One region of the Pseudoalteromonas sp. RB2-MNA-CIBAN-0110 genome, then DNA from elsewhere that is predicted to be linked to it. Evidence: predicted binding sites of a transcription regulator. Region 1 holds the regulator's gene; the other holds the start of a gene.
The links. The regulator ArgR, encoded in region 1, controls arginine synthesis, uptake and breakdown. The targets are predictions, from matches to a motif close to ANTGAATANNTATTCANT.
Positions count from the first base shown of each region.

Region 2: AAEY68_RS11010 (aspartate aminotransferase family protein) is a predicted target of ArgR. The motif match lies at 2,215-2,232, and genes of this name have one in related genera.

Region 1 is NZ_JBEOOQ010000002.1:129,637-138,101, reverse strand. Features, by position in the region: gene AAEY68_RS01935 (Fe(3+) ABC transporter substrate-binding protein) at 1-873, shown strand, start outside; gene AAEY68_RS01930 (ABC transporter permease) at 873-2,504, shown strand; gene AAEY68_RS01925 (ABC transporter ATP-binding protein) at 2,505-3,554, shown strand; gene AAEY68_RS01920 (Dyp-type peroxidase) at 3,603-4,502, shown strand; gene argR (transcriptional regulator ArgR) at 4,510-4,977, opposite strand; gene mdh (malate dehydrogenase) at 5,203-6,135, shown strand; gene ispB (octaprenyl diphosphate synthase) at 6,222-7,193, opposite strand; gene rplU (50S ribosomal protein L21) at 7,616-7,927, shown strand; gene rpmA (50S ribosomal protein L27) at 7,944-8,201, shown strand; gene cgtA (Obg family GTPase CgtA) at 8,342-8,465, shown strand, end outside.
Region 2 is NZ_JBEOOQ010000019.1:41,507-49,971, forward strand. Features, by position in the region: gene astA (arginine N-succinyltransferase) at 1-688, opposite strand, end outside; gene AAEY68_RS11010 (aspartate aminotransferase family protein) at 774-1,979, opposite strand; gene AAEY68_RS11015 (HDOD domain-containing protein) at 2,359-3,519, opposite strand; gene AAEY68_RS11020 (anthranilate synthase component II) at 3,563-4,144, opposite strand; gene AAEY68_RS11025 (HP1242/YdcH family protein) at 4,696-4,938, shown strand; gene AAEY68_RS11030 (putative quinol monooxygenase) at 5,001-5,357, opposite strand; gene AAEY68_RS11035 (SDR family NAD(P)-dependent oxidoreductase) at 5,357-6,187, opposite strand; gene galE (UDP-glucose 4-epimerase GalE) at 6,455-7,468, shown strand; gene AAEY68_RS11045 (UDP-glucose--hexose-1-phosphate uridylyltransferase) at 7,470-8,465, shown strand, end outside.

The sequences.
Region 1 (8,465 bases):
ACGGGAATAAAAACCAATGTTGTTTTTGCTAAAAAAGGGTTAATTGAGCGTGTTAAACGCGAAGGTAAACACAGTAAAGCCGATTTAGTATTAACCTCTAATTTTAGTGCGCTTATTCAATTAGAAGATTTAAAATTAACACAAACTATAAAAAGTGACAGTGTAAATAATAACGTGCCTGCAGCTTTTCGTGACGGTGATGGCCAATGGGTCGCGCTCACTAAGCGAGTGCGTAATGTGTATTCATCAAAAGAGCGAGTTGGTGAGTTACCTAAGCTCACTTATGAAGATTTAGCAGATCCTAAATACAAAGGACAAATTTGTACGCGATCAGGCAAACATCCATATAACTTAGGTTTAGTGGCTTCTATGATTGCACACCATGGTGAAGCGCAAACCAAAGAGTGGCTTGAAGGTGTTAAGGCTAATTTAGCACGTAAACCTCAAGGTAACGATCGTGCTCAAGTTAAAGCAGTTAAAGAAGGTTTATGTAACTTGGCATTAGGTAATAGTTACTATCTTGGTAAAATGCTAGAAGATAAAGAGCAAAAAGGTTGGGCAGAGGCCGTAAATATTAACTTTCCGAATCAAACTAATCGTGGCTCACACATAAATGTTTCGGGTGCGGTTATTACCAAATATGCTAAAAACCCTGAAAATGCATTAAAGCTCATAGAATATATGACCGACAGCAAAGCACAAAACATGTATGCCTCATTAAATATGGAGTATCCAGTTAAGTCGGGTGTTGAACTATCAAGTTTGGTTGCCTCTTGGGGGAGTTTTAAAGAAGACAGCTTGCCACTTGATGAGATTAGTAAATATCGTCCGTTAGCGCTTAAGCTAATTGATGAGGTGAAGTTCGATCTTTAATGACTAATAAATTTAAGCTGTCTAAATGGCAGCTCTTTGCGTGGTCGACTGGCTTAATTCTATCGGCCCCGTTGTTTTTTCTTCTTTTTGAATCTCTACAAGGTAGCTCTGAGGTGTTTTCCCACCTGTGGGATACCGTGCTTTGGGATTACATAACCAATACCGTATTGCTTGTTTTAGGTGTTTGCGTCCTTAGCTGCGCCATAGCTTTGCCACTTGGGTGGCTAACGGCTTACTGTAGTTTCCCGGGTAAAAAACAGTTTGAATGGGCACTTATGCTGCCCCTTGCTATGCCCACCTATATTATTGCCTATGTATACACTGATTTATTAGATTATGCGGGCCCGGTGCAAATAGCGCTGAGAGAATGGTTTGGCTGGCAATCGCCTAATGACTATTGGTTTTTTGATATACGTACATTACCCGGGGCCATCGTTATGATTGCCTTGGTGCTTTATCCGTATTTATTTTTGATTTTTAAAACGGCTCTTCGCGAGCAGTCATTCAAATTAGTACAAGCTAGCCAGTTAATGGGATTATCTCCTTGGCAAAGTTTCTTTAAAGTAAGCTTAGTACTCTCTCGTGGGGCTATTGTGGCGGCTCTTGCGCTTATAAGTATGGAAACCATGGCTGACTTTGCAACAGTGAGTTATTTTGCCGTAAGTACATTAACGACTGCCGTATACGATACGTGGTTTGGTTATTACTCACTTACAGCGGCAGCTAAAATATCGGGTGTGATGTTATTACTGTTATTTTTAGCATTAATGGCAGAGCGCTTTAGTCGTCGTAACCAAGCGGTATTTGAGCGCCAATCAAGTGTAAATAGTGAATCTCTCTATGTATTAAAAGGAAAGTCAGCTTGGCTCGCAACGGCATTTTGCAGCTTTATTTTATTTATCGCGTTTGTAATCCCTATTGCAGTACTTATAAATTACGCCATTACCTACTTTGATAAAGCATGGAATGTAGAGTTTTTTAGTTACGCTTGGCAAAGTTTAAAAGTGGCTGGGGTTGTGAGCCTAATAACGATTACGTTGAGTATTTTTGTCGTTTTTTATCAGCGTGTGGCAAAGCAAACGTATCCGCTTATTCCTGGGCGTTTAGCAAGCACAGGATATGCGTTGCCTGGCACAGTACTCGCTATTGCGGTTTTGTTACCACTTACATTATTAGAGAACACCATTAACACAGCGCTCGAGCCGTATAATTTAGATATTGGCTTACTGCTTACAGGTAGCATTCTTACTATTATTATTGCTTATATTGTTAGGTTTTACGCCATTGCACACGGAGCAATTGAGTCGAGTTTTTTACGTATTAGCCCATCACTTGATATGGCAAGCCAATCAATGGGTAAAAGCCAAGGACAAACACTGCGTTTAGTGCACCTACCTTTACTGCGAAGAGGATTGCTTACTGCTGCTTTATTGGTATTTATTGAGTGCATGAAAGAACTGCCGGCTGCGCTATTGCTCAGGCCGTTTAATTTTGAAAGCTTAGCTACTCATGTATTTCAGTATGTGAGTGACGAGCAGTTAGAGCTTGCTTCTATATCGGCATTATTTATTGTTATTGTTGGGTTTATTCCTTTGTATTTTATTAATCGTTCTATGGAGCAGCGTAGTTAAATGAGTAGTTTAATTTTACAAGGCGTGAGCTATCACTATAACGGTACAAAGGTTATTCACGATTTAGATTTAACAGTGGGTAAAGATGAAATTGTTTGTCTACTCGGAGCGAGTGGGTGCGGCAAAACGACCACGTTAAAAGCGATTGCAGGTTTAATTGAAGCTAAGCAAGGGTCTATTTTTATAGACGGTAAATTAGTGAGTGATGAGCAATCGTTTGTCTCGCCTGAGCACCGAAACATCGGCATGATGTTTCAAGACTATGCGTTGTTTCCGCATTTGACGGTGGCAAATAATATCGCATTTGGGCTTAGTAAAATGAGTAAAGCTCAAAAGCAGCAACGCGTAGATGAAATGCTTAAGCTGGTACATTTAATTGGCTGTGCCGACAGGTTCCCGCATCAGTTATCGGGTGGCCAACAGCAGCGTGTAGCTATTGCTCGTGCATTAGCTTATAAGCCTAGTTTATTGCTACTTGATGAGCCCTTTTCAAATATCGACACACAAGTACGCTTTGAATTAATTGCCGATATACGTCGAATTATTAAGGCAACCCAAGTATCTGCTGTGTTTGTTACACATTCAAAAGAAGAGGCGTTTGCCTTTTCAGATACACTTGCCATTATGCATCGCGGTAAAATTGAGCAACAAGGCACGCCTGAGCAGCTTTTTGCAGCTCCATGTTCAAAGGAGGTTGCAGAGTTTCTGGGTCAAGGCATATACTTGAGCGCAGAAGTATTAACAGCAACTGAATACAAAACACCATTTGGTTTAGTCGAATCTTATGTTGAGAGTAAGCATGACGTAAGCATAGGGCTTATATATGTACGTCCCCATCAAATAGAATTAGTGGCAGATAACCAAAGTGACAAATTTAGTAAGCGAGCTACAATCATAAGTCGTCGCTTTATTGGTTCGGCGTATGTTTATTCACTTGTTATTGATGAACAAGAAATTGAAGTTGCTGCACAATATGGCCAGTCATTTGAAAATAATGAGCAGGTTATAATAAAAATAAAACCTCACACGGTGAATTTTTTCGAATCGTAATTAATTTGTTATTCGCTGTGTTTTTATCTATAAAACTAAGGAATAACAATGGCGCAAGCGCAATCAGGGATTTGTGCTGAAGCAAACTTACACGGTTTGCACTTATTTTTTAATGTGTTTGATGGTCAAGATGAATCACTTCGCGCAAAGTTAAAACAAGTAAGCGCTATTGAAGAAGAATTTAGCGATCAATTTTCAGAATCAATGCTCTCTTGTATGGTTGCTATTGGTGCGCAATATTGGCCGCATATCCTCCCTGAATACATCCCAAGCGAATTACAGAGCTTTCCTAATATAAACCATAGCGATCATCAAATGAGCGTACAACCGTGCGATTTATTTGTGCAAATTCGCTCTGACCGTGAAGACGTTAACCATTTATTTGCGCTGCAAATTTTAAAACTATTTGCCCCCGATGTTGAGCTGGTGGAGCAAATTCGTAATTTTCGCTTTTTAGATGGTCGTGATTTTAATGGTTTTATTTATGGTGGCGACACCGCACATGGAAGAAAAAAGCGCGCTACGGCTTTAATTAGTAACCCTGGCAATTTTGAAGATCAGGGGAGTTATATTCATGTACAGCGTTATAAGCATGATTTAACTATGTGGCAGCACTTATCATTGAGCGAGCAAGAACAAATAATGGGACGTACGCGCCTTGATAACACGCTAATTACCCCTGCGATTGAAACCAGCCATGCTTCGCGAAGTGAGCTAAAAGACGAAGACGGACAACCGCTATTATTAAATCAGAGCATGCCTTATGGCGATGTGTATGAGCAGGGAATGTTATCAATTACATGCTCTTGTACGGGCACCGCATTTGAAAAAGTACTTAATAGTCGTTTAGGGGAAGGGGATTGTTACGACCACTGGCTTGATTTTACTCAAGCCGATATGGGTTCTGCTTTCTTTGCGCCTTCAGTCGGGTTTTTAAAACAAATTTAGTTTGCTATTAAACCGTATCAAATAAAATGCGAACACGTTCAAGTGTTACATCTATTTCAGATATTTTAGCAGGAGCGATAAAAATAGTATCGTCGCCTGCAATTGTTCCTAGTACGCCATCTGCTTTACCTAATGAATCTAATAAACGAGCGATAAGCTGAGCGGCGCCTGGACTGGTACGAATAATGATCATCATTTCGTTGTGCATAATGTCGATTACTAATTGGCGTAATGGACTTTTAGCCGTAGGTACACCCATTTCAGCAGGTAAGCAGTAAACCATTTCTTGTTTGGCGTTACGTGTGCGTACAGCACCAAATTTACTTAGCATGCGCGATACTTTACTTTGGCTTATATTGTCAAAGCCTTGATCTTTTAATGCATCAACTATTTCGCCTTGAGAGCCAAAATTTTCTTCTTTTAATAGTGATTTAAATGCTTTTACCAGTGCTTCTTGTTTATCTTGTGGTTGCATAGTCTTTATTCGTTTTTGTTATTTATGCCGCAAATTCTACACAAAAATGAATAATTATGCAGCAGTTGTTTAGTTAACTTGCCAGTTTGATGCGTTAAATCACAAAAGTTTACGACTATGGTCGAAAATATACTTGAAATAGACAGGATAAATTTGTTTTTAGTCGCTAATTTCATTATCTTAAGAGCCACAAATGTTTCCTACCTCAAATTACGGAGAATTCCAATGAAAGTTGCTGTATTAGGTGCTGCAGGCGGTATCGGCCAAGCGTTGTCTTTATTATTAAAAACAGGCTTACCAGCTGGCTCTGAATTATCACTTTATGATGTTGCACCAGTAGTACCAGGTGTTGCGGTTGACCTTTCTCACATCCCAACAGATGTTAAAGTAGCAGGCTTTGGCGCAGACGAATTAAACAAAGCGCTTGAAGGCTCTGACATCGTTCTTATCCCAGCGGGTATGCCACGTAAACCAGGTATGGATCGTGCTGATTTATTTAATGTAAATGCTGGTATCATCAAAACTTTAGCAGAAGGCATTGTTGCTAGCTGTCCTAAAGCGTTAGTAGGTATTATTACTAACCCAGTAAATGGCACAGTTCCAATCGTTGCTGAAGTATTCAAAAAAGCAGGTACTTACGACGCTAAACGTGTATTCGGTATTACTACGCTTGACGTTATTCGTTCAGAAGCATTTGTTGCTGAACTTAAAGGCGTAGACGTAGCAACTGTTAAAGTACCAGTAATTGGTGGTCACTCAGGCACAACTATTCTTCCTCTACTTTCTCAAGTTGAAGGTGTTTCTTTCACAGATGAAGAAGTTGCTGCACTTACTCCACGTATCCAAAATGCGGGTACTGAAGTTGTAAATGCTAAAGCAGGCGGTGGTTCAGCTACGCTATCTATGGGTGCTGCTGCAGCTCGTTTTTGTATGTCTTTAGTTAAAGGCCTACAAGGTGAAGAAGTTGTAGATTACGCTTACGTTGCTGTTGAAAATGGCGATGCAGAGTACTTTGCACATCCAGTACGTTTAGGTAAAAACGGCGTAGAAGAAATTCTTTCTTACGGCGAACTAAGCGCATTTGAAACAAAAGCAAAAAATGACATGCTTGAAACACTGAAAAAAGACATCAAAGAAGGTGTTGATTTCATGGCGTAATAGCCAAAGTAGAATAACAAAAAAGCCTGCATTTGCAGGCTTTTTTATTGCTCAGAATTAATTTCACACTGTGTAACTAGTTAAAACTAGTGGTCGCGGTCAACCGCAATACGAGCAAGGCTTATGAGTGCTTGCTTATAGTCAGACTCAGCTAAAAAGTCTAAACACGCAATAGCTTTGTCAGCTTCAAGCTCTGCTTTTTGCATTGTAAATTCAAGCGCATTAGTTTGCTTTAGTGCCGATAAAATTTCTTCTAAATGCTCCATACCATTACTGTGCTCTATTGCATCACGAATAAGCTGCGTTTGCTGCTCGCTACCATGTTGCATAGCATAAATAAGTGGAAGCGTTGGTTTGCCTTCAGCTAAATCATCACCAATGTTTTTACCCAACTGCTCAGCATCTGCATTGTAATCGAGTACATCGTCTACTAGCTGAAACGCAGTACCTAAATGCATACCATATAGGTTTAGTGCATCGAGAGTAGTTTGGTCTTGCTCAGTAATAATGGCAGCAAGGCCTGTCGCTGCTTCAAACAACTTAGCTGTTTTAGAGTAAATAACCTGCATATAACTGGCTTCGGTCGTATCTGGGTCGTTGCAGTTCATTAACTGCAATACTTCACCTTCAGCAATAATGTTTGTTGCATCGGCAAGTACTTGCATAATCTGCATTTTTCCAAGACCAACCATAAGCTGAAATGAACGAGTGTAAATAAAGTCACCAACCAATACGCTAGCAGCATTACCAAATTCAGCATTTGCTGTAGGCGTGCCACGTCGTAAGTTTGATTCATCTACAACATCATCATGCAATAGCGTTGCTGTATGAATAAACTCAACAATTGTTGCAAGTGTTATGTGATCTTTACCCTGATAACCGAGCGCTTTGGCTGCTAAAATCGCGAGCATTGGACGAACGCGTTTGCCGCCACTGCTAACTATATATAAACCAAGCTGATTAACTAACGCCACATCTGAGCGCATTTGCGCATGTATAAGTTGATTGACGTCATTCATATCGCTTTCGATTAACGCCTGGATAGCTTTTATATCCATTGATCTCCGAGCCAATTTTTATGTGTGAACGGCGCAGATTGTACAACAAAAAATGCACTAGCTCGATATTTTGTGACGATTGATTGAAAAAACACTATTAAAGTACTTAATTTAGACTGAATTAGCCAAGATAACTGATTAATTGATAATCAATATGCAGTTTATGGTGTGCTTAGATATTAAGCTGTGAGGGTCATATTTGAGTACATTAATTTATTTCGACTAAGAGTTAAAAAGCGCTTGGCAAAAGGGCTAATTAATATAAAATGGGGTAAATATTGAATTGCTCTCAAAGCAGCTACTTTTTATTCATTTTAATTACAAAATAGGCTTGCTAGTTATTTCGCGTTAGCGTAAACTTCGCGCCCTATCGAAGAATATTTTAGTTGCGCCGATTTGAGGGTGCACAGACGGAGTTAATTATGTACGCGGTTTTCCAAAGTGGTGGTAAACAGCATCGTGTGACTGAAGGTCAAACGATTCGTCTTGAAAAATTAGACGTTGAAACTGGTGCGGCAGTAGAATTTGATTCAGTACTTTTAGTTGCTGATGGTGAGAAAATCGAGATCGGTGTACCGTTCGTAAACGGTGGCAAGATAACAGCTGAGGTTGTTTCACATGGTCGCGGTGAGAAGATTAAGGTTGTTAAATTTAGACGCCGTAAGCATTCTCGTAAGCAAATGGGCCATCGTCAATGGTTCACTGAAGTTAAAATCACTAGCATTAGCGCTTAATTAGAGGTACTTAGAAATGGCACATAAAAAAGCAGCTGGTAGTACTCGTAACGGTCGCGATTCAGAAAGCAAACGCCTAGGTGTTAAGCGTTTTGGTGGCGAATCAGTTCTAGCGGGTAGCATCATTGTTCGTCAGCGTGGAACTCGTTTCCACCCTGGTACTAACGTAGGTATCGGTAAAGACCACACTATCTTCGCAAAAGCAGATGGTAAAGTTCAGTTTGAACAAAAAGGTCCTTTAAACCGTAAATACGTAACTATCGTAACTGAGTAATCAGTAAGGTAGTTAAAAACCCCGCCTTTGCGGGGTTTTTTGTTTTGTAGTCAGTCAAAATATATACCCAAGCCTGCATTTGTGTTGGCTTGGGTATATAATAGAGTTATTAAACAAGCCAATCCCTAAAGTGAGTAATCATGAAGTTTGTAGATGAAGTAGAAATTCGCGCAGAAGCTGGAGACGGTGGCAGCGGCATCGTGTCTTTCCGTCGTGAAAAATATGTTCCAGATGGTGGACCAGACGGCGGTGACGGTGGAGACG
Region 2 (8,465 bases), on a different contig from region 1:
GTACTTTACCTATTACGGCTTGCGCATCTTTACTTAGCAAGTTTACGTAAATTGGGTATTTAGGCATTAATTCAGCAATGAAAACCTTTTGGCCAATACCTGTTAGGTAATCGGCTGTTGGAAAATCCATTGAGAAAAAGTGCTCTTCAAGCCACTGCCAAAAAGGGCTGCTGCCGTTTTCGTCAGACACACCGCGCATTTCTGCGATTACTGTTTGCGCAAAACGCTCTTGATGCTGTTTTATAAACATAAAGCGCGCTTTTGAAAGTAGCTTACCGTTACAATTTTTACGATAACCATCTTTTAAAAACAATGTGCAAAGCTCTGTAGCACCTGTGTAGTCGTTACATAGCGTTAGAATATCAACCGCTTTGTATACGTCTAATGTGCGCGAAGAGTGAATCACTTTACTTAAGTGATAATGATAAAATGCATCATCAAGCCCTACCGCAGCTTCAATTGCAGATGTTCCTACAACGTCACCGGTTTCGCTATCTTCAAGAACAAACAGGTAGCCTTCGTCACCAGGTTGTGACGTTTGTTTAGCAAAAGAGCTTACTGAATGGTCGATCTTTTTTTGCAATAGTTCTTCGTTTAATGGCAAAGACGTAAAACCATGCCCTGATTCGTGGGCAATTTTCAGTAATGCTGAATAATCATTTTGCTGGATTGGGCGAAGGATCATCATGAGTCCGCTTGCTCCCTTATAAATAACGGTAAATAGGAATTGCAGGGCAAGCAGTGCTTGCCCTTAATTGGTTGGCTTAAGTCGCTTATGCGTTTACTACGCTTGCTACTGCTTTTTCAAAGCGTGCCATACCTTCGCGAATGTCCGCTTCAGGAATTACTAAAGATGGAGTGAAACGTATTACGTCTGCACCCGCAACTAATGACATAAGGCCTTGCTCAGTCCCTGCCACTAAAAACTCTTTTGCACGACCTTTATATTGCTCGTTCACTACTGCACCAATTAATAAACCTTGGCCACGGATTTCGCTAAATACGTTGTATTTTTCGTTAACCGCAGTAAGTAGTTCATTAAATAATGCTGCTTTAGCTTTTACGCCAGCAAGTACTTCTGGGGTATTTACTGTATCAAATGCAGCTTCTGCAACAGCACACGCAAGCGGGTTGCCGCCATAAGTAGAACCATGAGTACCTACTTTAAGATGCTGTGCAATTTCAGTTGTTGTGATCATAGCGCCAATAGGGAAACCGCCGCCAAGTGCTTTAGCTGAAGTTAAAATATCAGGTACTATGTTTAAGCCTTGGTATGCGTATAAATCGCCAGTACGGCCAACACCTGTTTGAACTTCATCAAAAATAAGCAGTGCGTTATGTTTAGTACATAAATCGCGAACGCCTTGAGCAAACTCGTCAGTTGGTGAAACAATACCGCCTTCACCTTGAAGAGGTTCCATCATTACGGCACATGTTTTGTCGCTGATAAGCGCTTCAAAAGCAGCTAGGTCGTTGTAATCACAATGTACAATGTCGCCAGGCTTAGGACCAAAACCATCTGAATATGCAGCTTGGCCACCAACAGTTACGGTAAAGAATGTACGACCGTGGAAACCTTTGTTGAACGCGATGATTTGTGATTTTTCTGCGCCAAACTTATCAAGTGCAAAACGACGCGCTAATTTAAGCGCTGCTTCGTTTGCTTCTGCGCCTGAGTTGGCAAAGTAAACTTTTTCAGCAAATGTAGCATCAACCATTTTTTTAGCTAGGCGAAGTGCCGGCTCATTGGTCATTACATTTGATAGATGCCAGATTTTTTCGCCTTGCTCTTTTAATGCGCCTACTAATGCAGGGTGGCAATGGCCAAGACAGTTAACTGCAATACCACCAGCAAAGTCGATAAACTCTCGACCTTGTTGATCCCATACGCGAGAACCTTCGCCTCGAACAGGAATTACGCTTGAAGGTGCGTAGTTAGGAACCATTACGTGATCAAATAATTCGCGATTGACTGTCATTTTATTTCCTCTTAATTGTGAGCAACACAAAACATCAAAATAGGTGTTTGGTTAATATTTGTAACCAACTTTATAGGCAAGATCAGTAACCTGATAATTGCGCAAAATTGCTTTGTGGTTCAATTTTCAGACGCACATTATTTCAGAATTACTTATATCTGTCTCGTTAAAAACTTTCATGTATCCCTTGAAAATAAAGGGCTAAAGATATTATTTCATAGATAGTGAATAACTATTTGCATAGCTATTTATGCTTATTTTTAAACAACTAACCGCATGAGCACCAAGGCGCGCATGCTTTAATCGGCAAATATGCAATATAACAATAGAGTGAGAATGAATGGTTAGTCGCAAAAAAATTAACAAAAAATTCAGATTTTTAGTCAATTTGAATAGCTAAATTGGTAAAATTACTCGATTGGAGGGTTTTTAGTTCCGTTTTAGTGAACTTAAAGTACGAAAACCAGCTTAGAGTTTCATCAGGCTCAATAAGTTGATGCTCTTTTAAATTAAGATATTGAGAGTAGCAACGTGCCTTTAGCATTACTTCTGTTAACGGCAGTAATGTATCGCCTTTATCTATCCCATTTACTAGCTGCTGCATTACACCTTTAAACGGTAAATATTTAAAAGCCATTTTGTCTATTACTTTGGCGCTTACTTCTATCGACTTATTGCTAAGTAGAGTGGTTAAAAATAGCGGGTCGGGCTGTAGCTCTAATAATGCGGTGTGTAAATCTTTTTGGTTTTCATTTCGGGCTAACTGCACTTTGCGTTGCCATACTTTCTCAAACGTTTTTAAGTACAAGCGCACTAATGCAATTCGCCCTACATCTAAAAGCATTCCAAGGGTAAATGCATGTACGTCATTCACATTATTAATTTGTGCAATTTTTTGCGCAGCAATCGCGTTTGCCATTGCGCTGTCGCGTAGCCGGCGTTTTAATAATGAAAATGGTTCGGTGCTATGTGGCATCCAATGACGCGCAGCAAATGTAGGAATCACTAGCTGTAAGTTATCAAGGCCAATATAACGAAGGGCAAGCGATGGTTTATCTACTTTTACAGACGTGTTTTTACTACGTTGATTACGATAGTAAGGTAAATTAACAAGCGTTACTAATTCTCTACCCAACCAGCTTATATCATTAACCAGTGGCTCTAAACGCCCTACCGACGCCGACTTTACAGCTAATATATCGAGTATATTGGCAATGCCATCTTCAATACCTATAGTGCTGTGAATTACGCCATCTATATCTTCAAGCTGCTTATATATAGCTGTTTCAATTGTTTTGTGCAGTTGCTCACTCGCTTGAGCGCGGTACTTATGATGTGCAGTACTGCTTTGCTGGCGTTTATTCTGTGCGGCCACTTCAACCTGAAGCAAAGTGCGTTGCTTCATGGGTTCGCCGTAATCTATATCTAATGTATGGATGAAACCAATTTGCTGATGCGCAAAGCTGTGCCCAAGCAATAAGTCATGAGCCCGTTGGCTTAGTATTTTGGCAGTACGCTGCTGGGCTACAAGTTCAGTCATGACATCCATTAATAAAGTATTAAATGCTCTGTGTATTATAACATTAGAAGCGAGTTAAAAAGTTATCAAGCAGTTCTAAGCCTTGATCAGTTAAAATAGCTTCGGGGTGAAACTGCACACCTTCGATTGCTAGTTCTTTATGAAGTAACCCCATAATTTCGTCAAACTCGCCTTGCTCAGTCTGAGTCCATGCGGTTACTTCAAGTTCTTTAGGCAGCGTTTGTGCTTTAACCACCAAAGAATGATAACGACACACTGTTAACGGGTTAGCTAAACCTTTAAACACCCCTTTATTAGTGTGAACTATAGGTGATGTTTTACCGTGCATTACTTTTTTAGCACGTATTACATCTCCCCCTAAAGCTTGCGCGATAGTTTGATGTCCCAAGCAAATCCCTAAAATAGGATATTGCCCTTTTAGTTGCTCAACAACATTTAACGAAATACCCGCTTCGTTAGGCGTGCATGGCCCCGGCGATAACACGATGTGTTTCGGGTTCAACTGTTTTATTTGTGCAATGCTTAGCTCGTCATTACGTTTCACTAAAACGTCTTGATCTAAACGCTGAAAATATTGCACTAAGTTGTAAGTAAACGAGTCGTAGTTGTCGATCATCAACAGCATTACACAACAAACCTTATAAATTATTGACCACTTACTTCACACAAGTGGTACTAAGCGCTGCATTCTACCACTATTAATTAACCAACATAAATTAGCAAAAAGCGTTAAAAATTAACTATTTTAGCTAAAATGCTTAAAAGCCTTTAGCAGGTAATGGTTTACTTAACCTGAACTTTGGTTAAGAGATTTACTAACGTATTGAATCATGATGATGTTTAAATTTATTTTCTCTAGCCAGAGATTCCTTGCAGCTTGAGCAATAATATCGAACCCTAAGCTTTTCACGAGTAGTTAATACAACTATTTAAACTGTATACCCCAACAATAAATTATTGACTCCTAAAGTACGTGCGTTTATTGATCGCTCTATTAAATACTTTGGTGAAATACCTTACTGAGCAAAATAAACAGATTGTTTGCGCTACATCAAATTAGCGGCTCAATGGTTGAATTATATCTATGTAAGCCCCAGTGTATTATATGAAAGGCAGTAATTCACTTATACAACTCACTTACTTGTGAGCTCATTTATATCCTATTAAGGAGCGAATATGTTAGGCGAAGACCACTCATTAACTAATGACTTTCCAGAGTACTTAAAGACCATTGCCGAGTTAAATGAAAGCGATACTGAATTTGCAAAAAAAGCAGATAAGTACGACAAGCTAGATAAAGAGATTAGAGTGTTAGAACTCAAAGATGCGCCCATAAGCGATGAGCAAATGCATCAACTAAAGCACGAACGTACAGAATTAAAAGATTGGCTATACGAGCGTTTGCAGCAAGAGCAGTAATGCCACTAAAAAAAGAGCTCACTGATGAGGTGAGCTCTTTAGATCAACAATGGGTATTTTTTCTAAAACTTTACAAAACCACCTACTGGTTTCATAAATACAGTGCTTGGGCCTGCAAAGGCTTGCGCAAACTCTTTTGATAGTTGACTAAATACCGTTATTTTATCCATATCAACTACGCTTAAAAATAGTGGGCCACTTTTGTCCCAACCAGCAAGGTGCACTTTAGCAGCATCTTCATCTTGGTAACGCTCGTAAATATGTACACTGCGTTTGTCTTCACTTACTGTCCACTCATACATTAAAGTGCCCGCTTCACTTTTAGCCAAAGTAACTAATTGCGCCATTACCAATAAAAATTCATCGTATTTACCTTCTTTAATTTGGCCTTGTACTGTCCAGGTAACATGATTTTTCATTATGCTTTACCTAATTTAAACTGCGTTAAAATACTGTCTAACGTATCTACTAGTTGTTGATTTTTAGCATTATTAAGTGCATCAACATGAGGAGGCGCAAAGCGTCCTGTATCGTTATCAAAATACAGGCCTGCGGCATCTTTAAATTCATCACTGAGCGCTGCGCGACAAAAAATATTTGCGCCAATTTTTAAATCCCCACCATCTATACCGTAAGCGTCTTTTACCATTTTGCTTCCCAGTAACGATTTAGGGTTTACCGATACAACTAATGGCCCAGTATCTTTAAGCTCAAGCCCTAAATGACGCGACCACATAGTAATAGCCAATTTACTTTGTGCATAAGCCGCACTATCAGAAAGCTCAGTGTTACCTGTAAGTGCATTTAAGTTAACGCTTGATTGCGCAGCTGATGAGACATTAACCACTCGCGAATCATGACCAAGGACAGGTAATAATAGTTTTGTAAGAAGATATGGCGCAATCGTGTTTACAACAAAGCGAGCATCAAGGCCGTCAATTGTTGTAGCATCAACTAATTGATAAACGCCTGCATTATTAATAAGTACGTCGAGCTGGTTATTATTTTCGGCCAAGTCGGTTAATACAGTTTGTGCCAAAGTTTGAACTTGGCTCATATCGCTTAAATCAGCAATATAAGTGTGTGTACTCGCATTTGGGTATTGTTCGGTTAAAGCTACTTGTAGCGCGCTGAGCTTTGCTTGGCTGCGGCCATGTAATAATACGGTGTGACCTTGTGCTAATAACATCTTTGCAGTTTCTAGCCCAATGCCATCGGTAGCACCGGTAAGTAAAATTGTTTTGTTCATGTTGATCTCTCCTTACTTTATTTTCGCTATATTAGCACCCCGACTTACTGCTGATAATTAGGCCAATAGTTGAATCAGTTTATAGAATTAATTGATAAAGCTAAGCCTATGTTAGTTAATATAAAAGCATTCCTTTAAAAGGCAGGTGAGTGTTTAAGCTGAATGTTTTTTATGCTTTTATTTGAATTACCCAGTAATCATAACTATTGTTTTTAAACCCCCTTAATAGTAGTATTTATCATATAAATACACTTTTCGAGAAATAACATGAAAGTTTTAGTTACTGGCGGCATGGGTTACATAGGTAGCCACACATGTATTGCATTGCATGAAGCAGGTATTACACCTGTTATTTATGATAACTTGTCTAATGCAAGTGCGCGGGTACTTGACCAACTCGAAAAGATTACAGGTACTCGGTTTGAGTTTATTTTGGGTGACATTCAAGACGAGCAACAATTTAAACTCGCCCTAAAACATACTAAAGCCGAAGCTGTTTTTCACTTTGCGGCTTTAAAAGCCGTTGGCGAATCAACTGAGCAACCACTGCGTTATTATCAAAATAATGTGTCGGGCACATTAAGCATGTTACAAAGCATGCAAGAGGCAGGCGTTAACCATATTATATTTAGCTCATCGGCTACGGTGTACGGCGAACCAGACTACCTCCCTATTGACGAAAAGCACCCTATACGAGCAACTAACCCTTATGGTTGGACTAAAGTCATGGTTGAACAAGCCATGCAAGATGTATGTAATGCCAACAGTCAATTTATGGGTATTGCGCTTCGTTACTTTAACCCAGTAGGTGCACACCCAAGTGGTTTATTAGGTGAAAGCCCTAATGGTATTCCTAATAACTTAATGCCATTTATTGCTCAAACTGCAGTAGGCAAACGCGACGTGGTTAATATTTTTGGTGACGACTACGACACCGAAGATGGCACAGGCGTGCGCGACTATATTCATGTTTTAGATTTAGCGAAAGGTCATGTTGCGGCATTTATGCAACATAAAACAGATACCGCCTTCCATGCTTACAACCTAGGTACAGGGCAAGGTTATTCTGTGCTTGATATGATTAAGGCATTTAGCGCATCAGCCAATAAAGATATTCCGTATAAGATTGCACCACGCCGTGCAGGTGATATTGCCTGTAACTACGCCGATGCCACAAAAGCGCAAAACACACTTAACTGGCACGCAGAACTAACACTTAGCGACATGACAAACGACACATGGCGCTGGCAAACTAATTACCCAAGTGGGTTGGAGAGTTAATATGGCTTTATTAGAAAGTACTCACAGACGTAAAAATCCGCTAACGGGTCGTTGGGTATTAGTGTCACCACATCGTAATAACCGTCCATGGTTAGGCGCAACAGAAGCCGTTAACGAAAACGCACTACCAAAACACGATGACAGCTGCCCACTTTGCCCAAGTAATACCCGTGCAAATGGCGACAGTAACCCTGATTACAAATACACACACGTATTTAGAAATGACTTTGGCGCATTAACACCTAATGCAAGCGAGCAATTACAAAGCTTAGAATCAGACAGCGATTTATTTATTGCCGACGAAGCCAGCGGCGAATGCCGCGTAATTTGTTTTTCTCCAGAGCATAATAAAACACTACCAGAGCTTAGCCAAAACGCATTGCACGAAGTAGTAAAAACCTGGAAACAAAATTACACAGAGCTTGCACAGCAGTACGAATGCGTACAAGTTTTTGAAAATAAAGGCGAGATCATGGGTTGTTCGCAACCTCATCCTCACGGCCAAGTATGGGCTCACTCGCATTTATCAACCGAAATAGAAGCCGAAGATAACCAGCAGCTTGCCTATTATAAAAAGCATGGCACAGCCATGCTTGCCGATTACGCGCAAAAAGAGCAAGCAGATCAAACACGTGTTGTATTTGAAAACGAACATTGGCTTGTTGTTGTGCCATTTTGGGCTGCATGGCCGTTTGAAACAATGCTAGTAACTAAAGACAATATTCAAAACTTTAGCCAGCTAAACGATGCGCAAACCGACTCTTTGGCTCAGGCACTTAAAGTATTAACCACTAAGTACGACAACGTATTTAATTGCAGCTTCCCATACTCAATGGGATGGCACAATGCACCGGCTAACAGAGGCTCTGATGAGCAACATTGGCGTTTGCATGCACACTTTTATCCGCCGCTACTTCGCTCTGCTACTGTTAAAAAACACATGGTAGGCTACGAAATGCTAGGCGAAAGCCAACGCGATTTAAGCGCAGAAACCGCT